3 regions of the Gloeocapsopsis sp. IPPAS B-1203 genome follow, and region 2 is predicted to be linked to each of the others. Evidence: riboswitches for the same ligand, from Rfam matches in the RefSeq annotation. Region 2 holds a riboswitch; each other region holds the start of a gene.
The links. A riboswitch is a leader RNA that binds a small molecule or an ion and turns the genes downstream of it on or off. The one in region 2 is predicted to bind cyclic di-AMP.

Region 1 (3,280 bases), on a different contig from region 2:
ATTAATTCTCGAAAAATCTTTCTTCTGTAAACAGCTTTTCGCTTCCAATGGTACTACTTCCACAACGCTTACTTCAATTTACTGATTGGTTCTCACCAAAGCAAAACGTTATCTTATTCGACACACCAACTGCAGCTAATGAAATTGCTTTTATGTTGGGCGGCGAGTGGGATGGATGCAACGGTATCGTCATGAATAAATGTGATGAGGTTGCTGTCAATACTGCTGCTAGCTTAATCCAAGCACAATGGTGCTATTCTGGAGCAGAAGTAACTTATCTCACTCGATTGACTGCTAACGAGTTGCTACGACGCTATCAAGCCGGTGAAAAAAACTTTACTAATGCGAACTTAAGGGGTGTAACCATCACTTCTAACACATTGGTTGCAATCAATCTAAGTTGGGCAAAGTTGAGCGGTTCTAACCTTTGGCAAACCAACCTGAGCTATGCTGATTTAACTGCAGCAGATTTCACAAATGCTGATTTAGGTTTGACAAACTTGAGTAAAACAACTTTGTCAATGTGCAACTTAACAAGAGTAAACCTATCGCAAGCAAATCTCAAAGAGTCTAATTTATATCGTGCTTGCCTGAAAGATGCTGACCTCACACAAGCAGATCTTACAGGCGCAAATTTAACTTTAGCAGATCTTACAGGTGCAAACTTGAGTCAAGCTAAGCTAACTCTTGCAAATTTGGAAGGTGCTAAGGTTGTTGAAACTGAACTAGCAAAAGCTGAATTGTTGTGATGAGTGAGTTGTAAAGTCAACTTGTTAGTGAACACCAGCAAGTACTTTTCCTGTAGCAAAGTCTATACCTAGTACAGCACACGGAAAATTAGAACCAAGTTGCTGAACGATTAAATGATTTGCTGAGTTGCAACCTAAAAACAGCAAAGATGCATTTTCTGACTCTACAACTGCTTTGAGTTCTGAAGCAACGTTACCAAACCGCAGATGAGCAACAAGAGAACCCCGCCATTCTGCTGCAAGGCTCTTGGCTTGCCATAAAATTAAGTCAGCTTGTTCAAATAAATCTGGTGATGCGATGCGTGGCTGTAATAGTAGCATTTCTGAATGTTGTGTCGCATTCGACCGAGAACCTCTGTTGGCTACGTGAGCTAATTCTCGCGAAATACTCTCACTATATAACCTGCTTAGATCAAAACTAGGAGAAATTGGGCAATGGCGATGCTGAGTGTGTTCTTCTAGAACATACACTACGTGAACAGTAACTTGCTTTTGAGTTGCTAGGCGAGTTTGATGAGCAATCCACAAGGTTAGATCCAGTGCTGTTTGACTATTTGGAGAACTGTTATAACCCACAACCAAGTCAACCGACTTAGTGGTTTCCTGAATTTGCGATGCATCTGGTGCTAGCAGCATCATTCTTTCTATGACATTCGTTTCTGTTGCGCTTTGTAGGCGCGCTAACATTGGCTTGATGTTCATTCGCTAGATACCTTATGTCGAAAGCAGGTACAAAAAAACGAGCAGTACGAGCCTCAGACACTGAACGAGATACAAGTCATTGTAGAAATGCTTGCTCTTCAGTCTCCTCTCGATGCCTACGAAGTTAGCTGACGGGCTAGGACTGAGAGATGTCCTTCTGCTTTAATCTTTGGTTTTATCAAAATGATTAAAGCTCAATTTTAGATACGCCCCAGATTTTGGTTCCTCCGTTCTAGCCTTCTCTTAATTAATTTAAAATACAACTTTAAGAAGATTCTAGATTAGGCTGACTTACTCAAATTCACTAAATTCTACCATTGATTATTGTACCAAGCAACGTCTTGATTTTGTTTTCTAAATTAAGAAAAACTTATGTATTCAAAGGCTTTTTGAATTAACATTATTTATTCTTTAATTGTCAAATCTAATTTGAAGAATCGATAAATCATCCTCAAAGCTATCTTGAGAATTTATCTGGCTTAACTGAGATAAAATGTTGTCTAAATCACAATTACCTGCGGCATGATCAGCGCTGAGTAAATCAATAAAATGATCGAGCTGCCAAATTGAACCGTCAGCCAAATGCAGCTCATATACTCCATCGCTAAAAATATAAAGCGTACTCGACTCAGGGATCTGAAAAAACTTATCTTTGTAGTTGGTATCAGGAAACATACCAATAGGAATACTTGGAGTATCGAGTTTCGTTATTTGCAACGCAGGTGTTTCTGAGAATAAAACAGCAGGTGGATGTCCAGCATTAGCATAAATAAGTTGACGATTCACTCGGTTGTAAACTCCATACCAAATCGTAAAGTACTTAGAGTTTTGAGTGGTCATTTGAAAAGTATTGTTTAAGGCTCTCAGGACATCAGTCGGTTGATAATAATTAATGCCATCGAGAGCGCGAGAACGTAACATATTGAGTACTGAAATGGAAGGAAGTGTAGCTCCGAGTCCGTGTCCAGCAGTATCAAGTAGATAAATAGCTAAATAGTCAGGATCTAGCCAGTAGTAATCGAAGCAATCTCCACCCAGTCTTTGGGAAGGAATAAATCGAGAATTAATAGTCAGTGGTTCTTTGAGTTGTGGGGGAAGTAGCGATCGCACATAATCTGCGGCTTCACCTAATTCTGCTTCTAGCAATTGCTTTTGTTTTTGTAAATCCCGACTCATTTGGTGCAAGCGTAATCCAGCACGTACCCGCGCGGTAAGTTCATTTTGGTCAATTGGCTTGGTAATAAAATCATCTGCACCAGCATTAAGCGCTTGAACGCAATCAGCTACAGAATCTAAATCTGTCAGAAAAATAAAAAATACTAGCGATATCGGTTCAGCTTTAATTTTGCGACAAACATCTAGCCCACAGGTTTGCTGAATCATCCAATCGCAAATAACTAAACCAGGATACAACTGGCGTGCTAATGTAACTCCATCTTCACCATTATTAGTGACAACAACTTGATGGCCTTGATTTTCTAGTGCCCTTGAAAGCACGATCTGTACTGTCGGGTCATCATCGATTACTAAGATTAGAGACATGGGAAAAAGGATTGAGCCACAACACAATAGTGCGTTTTAGTTGATTTAAATCGCGATAGATTTCCTGCTTAAACCACTGTCCCATCGCATCAAATGGTGTAAAGTTTGTTCCAGTTTGCCACCTCACATCTTGACCTAAAGGTGTTGTATGACTTCCTGGCAATGTTTGTAAAGTAACCATATCAGGAAAGCGCTGTTGTAACAGCTGATTTAAAGCAGTCGATTGGTCAATTGTGTCATTAGTAAACTGAATCAGCAAATTGCGACGAACACGATAGCGATCGCGA
Region 2 (3,280 bases):
TCCCAAAAAATACGACTTTCATTAAAAGCGACGGTTGTCACGGGCAGGATGCTTGTGCCACTTTATCTGAATTTTGATGTTTCCAACTCAAGCCGTAGAAAAATTTAATGAAAATGGTCTTCTCAGTTGACTACTTATCTTGTTATACCTGAAGTAGCACACTGCCAAATTGCCTACTTAGGCGCTGCTTACCTCGCCACCGCCCTACCTAAAACTGTATAAATGCTACAACGCTATTTCTCAGGATGGTTTCGCCCACAGCCATGCCTCAAATTGCTTATGGCTATGTTACTCATGCCGTCAACTGGAGTTACACTAATTCAGTCTGCTTCGGCTCAATCTCTTGAAGCAATCGCTTCAAGGTCCTTAAAATCTATTCCTTTAGAACAACAAACTGGCGATCAGCCTTCAGTATCAATCGATCCCCTAAATAGCCCTTATCCAGTTCCTTGGAATTGGGTGATGAAAACTTACGAGGATGTCAGTGCCCGCGAAGGTTCTGGGGTACGGTATTACCGCAGCCATTCACTACTCTCTCCTGATGGCGAGTATGCTGCTTACAGTCGCATTCAAATGCAAGTACAGCCAGAACTTTATCGTAGCCAAGTCAGCAGTGTGATGTTTTTAGAAAACTTACGCACTGGACAGCTACAAGAAGTCAAAGCCTCGTCTCCATTGGCGCTTCATTTGATGACGCAAGGAAAAGCCGCGACGCCAGGAGTTATCTCGATTTTATCTCCCATTGGTTGGTCAAAGTCAAGCGATCGCTTACTCGCACGTCAATTTGAAGGCTTCTTTAGTACTTCTGATATTTCTGATTATGCTGTTGTTTGGCATCGATATCAAAACCGGACAACAACACTTGCTCCTGCACAAGTCTTCAATAACCATGCCATGTCAATTTTATTGGGTTGGAGTCAAACTGATCCCAGTCGAGTTGTCTTTCGGGTTGGTGAGTTAGGTGATGAGCAATGGCAAATGTGGACAGTGGCAGAGAATGGGCAAACATCACTGGCAACAAGTGTAGAGCAACCTGTTGTTTTTGGTCTACGACAAATGCAACTTTGGGCGGGAGAACAAATTGCTTCCCGCTAAGATAGCAGAGGAATTCACAACTCCTTTAAAAGCGCGATTGACCAAGATAGCGTCCAGCAAGCTGCATAACATCAGCAATGTCTACTTCTCCATCGCCATTTGCATCCAAAAAAGTGTCTAGTACAGTATTTTGACTCGTTTGAGGATTGTTTGGGGCATTTTGCGCGCGGCTGCCACTTTGCAACAAATTCAGCACAATTGGCACTAAAATAGGCAACATCTGTACAATCATGTTTGGATTTAAACCTGTCCGTTGCGCGGCAAGTTGTGCTAGCTGTTGAACCTGGTTCTGAGAAAAAAGTCCAGAAACTGCTTGCGGACTTGGTGAGGCGCCACTATATTGATTTACATATGCTTGTGTTTGGTCGTAACCGTCTCTAGAACGCTTTTGTTGTAGCCCTGAACGCACAGAACTGCCTACCACAGACATAAGTGTTTGCATTGTGGAAGGATTAGTATTGTAGCTACTGCTGAGCTGCTGTACTGTGTTTAGAATGTTAGCTAGCTGTCCAGAACTTGCTTGTTGTGAAGGATTATTGATTGCACCAAGAATTTGATCGAAAAGTTTCATGGGTTTTCTCAAGTTATGGGCAAGATCAATTTTCCCTGTTCAACAAGTTGAAAACCTCTAGCTAACAGTAGAAAAATTTGAAGACATCAGAATCGGGAGTAAGAAAACGCGATCGCGCCAGCTTTCGACTTAGGAATTTATAGTTATTTACTAATTCCTCTCCTTTGTTTTGAACACCAAGCTAAAAGCTAATTGCTAACAGCCAATAGCTTGTCTTTATGACTCTGCTTGGATAGGAGACTTAGATTTTACTCGAATCAAACGGTCAATACAGGCTTGACCGTAAGCGATCGCTTCATCAATAGTTTGAAAACAGAAGGGTTCACTGTAATGGTTTCCTTCGGGATCGGTGTAGTCTACAACAATACCATTCAGCTCTTGTTTTGCAAGTAGAATCCATTGTTTGTAATAATTTTTCATGCCTTACCTCTGTTTACTTGTAGCGGTGGACGAGGTGGGTCAAAATGTTCGCAAATACACACAACTATATTGTCAGTGATATTTACTGGGAGAACCCTAGGACACTTGGCTTGAAGCTGACGTCCAAAGGTACTCCTTCCATTGCCTACGAAGTTAGCTGACGGGCTAAGACTGGAAGGTGTCTCTCTCATCGACTGAGATTTGCCCCAAAATTTGGTTCCTCCGTTCTTTAACCGCAAGCGGTTGAAGATTAGGCTGCCCACTAAGTTGCTGATAAGTAATACTTGCATATTTGATTCTCAAGCTAATAACTCATCAGTTATGGGTAATATAGCGGAATGTTTTCTACTACGCAATCCTCCTAAATAGATATCGACGCTCTAGGAGATGGAAGCCCAAAGCATTAAGCTTATAGTGATATCTGTGTAAGACTTTTACGCAATATTAAGTTTTACTAATATCTGAAAATACAGCGATCGCAATGTGTGGCGTTTCTATTTGCTGTATTCCTGCTGGCGCATTCAAGTTAATAGCAAGCAGACTAAGATCAAAAGCATCTCTTTGTCATTCCTCTGAAATGCCTTTTCCACGCATTGTCATGCTGCTTGTCGCCCTAATTGTTGTTTTAGGGCTATTACTGTGGTTATTTGCTAGCTTGTCACAGTTGTTGTGGCAACTGTCTTACACTTCACCGCTACTTGCGGATGTGTTGCTATTTTTGATTATTGCTTTGGTAGTATTGCTGATTGGTGTAGTCATTTACTACATTGCAATCGTACAAAGAGGCGAACAGCGATCGCGGCGACGGGCACAACGCCAAATTCGGATTCCTGAAGAACGTACTGATGCAGCCGAAGAAAACCTACGTGCCATCCAACAACAACTGACACAAATTCAAGACGAAGTGGCACGTCAAGCATTGTTAGAGCGATCGCGGGAAATTGAAGCAAGTTTGTCGCGTAGGGCGTTGCAAGTCGTTGTCTTTGGAACAGGTTCAGCAGGCAAAACTTCGCTTGTCAATGCTATTTTTGGGCGGATTGTTGGACAAGTTGCTGCACCAATGGGGACAACACAAGAAGGGCAAACTTACAGCTTGCGGCTCAAAGGAATGGAACGCAAGATTTTAATTACCGATACACCAGGAATTTTAGAAGCAGGAGTTGCAGGAACCGAACGCGAACGCTTAGCACGACA
Region 3 (3,280 bases), on a different contig from region 2:
AATACCATCGCGAGATGTACCCCAGCTTGCCTCACGACTGAGTGTGACATTTAAACCATACTTGCGAAAAAAACCTTTTTCCCATGCCACCGCAAACGGCGCACAATCATTGACAGGGACGTATCCTACAGTAAGGTTAGGTTTTTCTAATGTTTGTGGATCGACGACTTGTTCCACTGCCAAAGCAGCAGTAGATAGTCCTTGAGGTGCGCGATTAGCATTAATAGCACACGCAGATAATGCCGCACTACCTACTGTCGCACCCATTCCTAAAAGAAAGCTGCGCCGACTCCAATAGTTCTTGTCGGTATAATTCATATCAGCAATTAGTCGTCAATAATTAATAGTTCCTAACTTTTCGGGCGATGCGTTATCAATTCCTGAATTTTGCCTACAGCATAATCAAGCACCAATCCTGTTAAGCCAATAACTAATACAGCTAGGAAGACTGAACTTAAATTGAGGCGACTCCATTCATCCCAAACAAAAAAGCCAATACCAACACCACCTGTAAGCATTTCTACAGCAACAATTACAAGCCATGCAATGCCGAGACTGATTCTTAAACCTGTAAAAATGTAAGGCAAACTCGCAGGTAAAATAATTTTGGTAATCTGTCGCCAACGCGGCATTTCCAATACTCGTGCTACATCGATATAGTCTTTATTAACGCTAGAAACTCCCAAAGCTGTATTGATAATTGTGGGCCATAGTGAAGTGATGAAGATGACAAAAATAGCAGAGGGATCGGCTAAATTAAAGATAGCAAGCGAAATAGGTAGCCATGCGAGTGGCGATACAGGTTTGAAAATTTGAATTAAAGGATTGAGTGCTAGCAAGGCTTGCTGAGACATCCCAATCAGAAAACCAATCGGTATGGCGACTAAAGCACCTAGTCCAAAACCAATTAATACCCGTCTTAAACTTGCCAGTAACAACCAACCAAGTCCTAAATTCCCTGGTCCCCGTCGGTAAAATGGGTTCAAAATGTAGTCTAAATTGGCGATGAGTGCCTCAACTGGGGTAGGCATTAAGTTGGTTAAGAAAGTGGCAATAAACCACCACAGAATAATCACTCCTAAGAAACCAGCAGCAGGAAGTAAAACAGCATCCCGCACTACAATAGGTCGTACTTTTTTCCAGGTACTGTGTCCTGCAACTGCTAAAACAGCAATCAGGTTAAACACTATTAAACTCCCCTCAGGATTAAAAGCAGGCACAAAAAACTATGTGCGTTACTAGCTAGGAATACTGACGAGAGCAAACTATTAGTAGTAATAGAAATGCTAACTCTTCAGTCTCCTCTCAATGCCTACGAAGTTAGCTGACGGGCTAGGATAGAGAGTTATCCCTCTGCACTTAACAGATACGCCCCAAAACTTTGGTTCCTCCGCTCTAGACTCACCTTGCAAGGCGAGATACTAGATTAGGCTGACTTACTCATGATAAATTTTTACTACTATAGCACAGGGTTGCCACAATATCAAGATTCGTTACGTCTTAAGGATTTTCAGGGTGAACCTTAAAAGTTGCGATCGCATCTAGCACTGCGCTGTACAATCGCCACAAAGCATGAATCAGGCTCGCGTAAATAATTCAGTGGGCGATCGCTTCATAATTACACTAATTTAAAACAAGTAGACTTGCTTTATTGCGTTGTGCCAACGCTGCCAAAATGTTTGATTTTAGCCAAATACTGCTTGATAAAAGCAACACAATTATCGATAACTGGATAGAAGCTGTACGCCGAGATCGGCAGATTGAAAGTGCTGAAGGTATGTGCTACACAGCAATACGCAATCACGTACCTCATGTGCTCGAAGCAATGGCTACAGTGCTATCAAAAACGACAGAGGATGATATTCAAACCCTGATTGAGGCAAGTTTAGTACACGGCATTCACCGTGCGGAAGAAGGTTTTGACCCAAGCGAAATTGCCCGCGAGTATCGCTTACTAAGACGAGCAATTTTCTCAGCATTAGAACCAGATTTACAGCAAGTCTCGTCAACAGAAGTTATTCGAGTGTTTCGCCTTATAGATGCAGTTGTCGATGATGCGATCGCTCGTTGTTTTCAAAGTTATGTAGAGGAACGACTGCGCGAATTACAGCACCTTCAATCGCAATTAACACTACACAATCAAGAACTCACCCGCTTAATTCGAGCAAATCAAGAGAATTTTTCTCACCTTGCTCATGAGTTAAAAAATCCTTTAACCTCAATTATTGGTTATTCAGATTTGTTTATCCGTCTCCAAAATAAAACGGACATCAAAGATAACTATAAAAATATCGAACATATTGAGCGCGTATTGCGTAACGGTAGACATTTGCTGCGTTTGATTAATGATGCGCTAGAGATATCGCGATATGAAGCAGGGAAAATGACACTACATCCTGCACCGACCGATGTATGTGCTGTGATTCAAGATGTGCTAGATATGTTACAACCAATGGCGCAAGCGAAAAACTTACAAATCACTGCAGACTTAGCAGATGCGCCACTAGAAGTGATCACTGACGCATTACGTTTTCAGCAAATTGTGACAAATCTTGTGAGTAATGCCATTCGTTACACGCCATCAGGAAGCGTAACCGTAAGATGTAATTCATTAGCAGATAAATGGGCGATCGCAGTCAGTGATACTGGTATAGGTATTGCCCCAGAAGATCAACCACGAATTTTTGAACCCTACTATCGCATCGACGACATTCCAAAATCCCACTTACCAGATAGCACAGGTTTAGGACTCGCAATTGTTTCTCGCTTAGTCAAACTCCTACAGGGTGAAATCGAACTTGTTTCCCAAATTGGAATTGGTTCAACATTCACGGTAATCTTACCGGTAGAAGTTAATGAGAGGTCAGGGATCGGGGATTACAGATCAGCGTCAAAATAGTATTATTGAATGTTTCCGTCTCTGCAAAAAAAATGTGCAAGCTAAAAAAGCATTCAAGCTCTAAGCAGTCTCATTCTAAGATTAGAAAATCACCCCTGACCTCTGACCTTTGATCCCTTTTTAGTAAAAACAATGCCTGTACTCAATTCCTCCTCAACCATGACAGCCTTTCCATTAACCGCTGTTGTTGGTCAAGAAGCAATAAAATTGGCACTGCTACTTGCAGCCGTCGATCCAGGATTAGGAGGAGTCGCGATCGCAGGTCGTCGCGGTACGGCAAAATCAGTTATGGCGCGCGCACTTCACGCACTTTTACCTCCAATTGAAGTTGTCAAAAATTCGATTTGTAACTGCGATCCTCACCGTCCAGAAGAATGGGAC

Region 1: linked by a shared signal. The riboswitch ahead of CSQ79_RS01270 (universal stress protein) and the one ahead of CSQ79_RS17130 (hypothetical protein) in region 2 are both predicted to bind cyclic di-AMP.
Region 3: linked by a shared signal. The riboswitch ahead of ntrB (nitrate ABC transporter permease) and the one ahead of CSQ79_RS17130 (hypothetical protein) in region 2 are both predicted to bind cyclic di-AMP.

Annotation. Positions count from the first base shown of each region.
Region 1 covers NZ_PEIG01000001.1:259,487-262,766, forward strand. Annotated here, with positions in the region: gene CSQ79_RS01265 (pentapeptide repeat-containing protein) at 48-749, shown strand; gene CSQ79_RS01270 (universal stress protein) at 774-1,451, opposite strand; cyclic di-AMP (ydaO/yuaA leader) riboswitch at 1,550-1,726, opposite strand; gene CSQ79_RS01275 (SpoIIE family protein phosphatase) at 1,863-2,993, opposite strand; gene CSQ79_RS01280 (DUF1350 family protein) at 2,968-3,280, opposite strand, start outside.
Region 2 covers NZ_PEIG01000009.1:197,138-200,417, reverse strand. Annotated here, with positions in the region: gene fmt (methionyl-tRNA formyltransferase) at 1-22, opposite strand, end outside; gene CSQ79_RS17140 (hypothetical protein) at 280-1,095, shown strand; gene CSQ79_RS17135 (DUF937 domain-containing protein) at 1,121-1,666, opposite strand; gene CSQ79_RS17130 (hypothetical protein) at 1,883-2,086, opposite strand; cyclic di-AMP (ydaO/yuaA leader) riboswitch at 2,214-2,353, opposite strand; gene CSQ79_RS17125 (YcjF family protein) at 2,664-3,280, shown strand, end outside.
Region 3 covers NZ_PEIG01000001.1:666,088-669,367, reverse strand. Annotated here, with positions in the region: gene CSQ79_RS02995 (ABC transporter substrate-binding protein) at 1-318, opposite strand, end outside; gene ntrB (nitrate ABC transporter permease) at 351-1,190, opposite strand; cyclic di-AMP (ydaO/yuaA leader) riboswitch at 1,295-1,443, opposite strand; gene CSQ79_RS02985 (sensor histidine kinase) at 1,676-2,899, shown strand; gene bchD (magnesium chelatase ATPase subunit D) at 3,032-3,280, shown strand, end outside.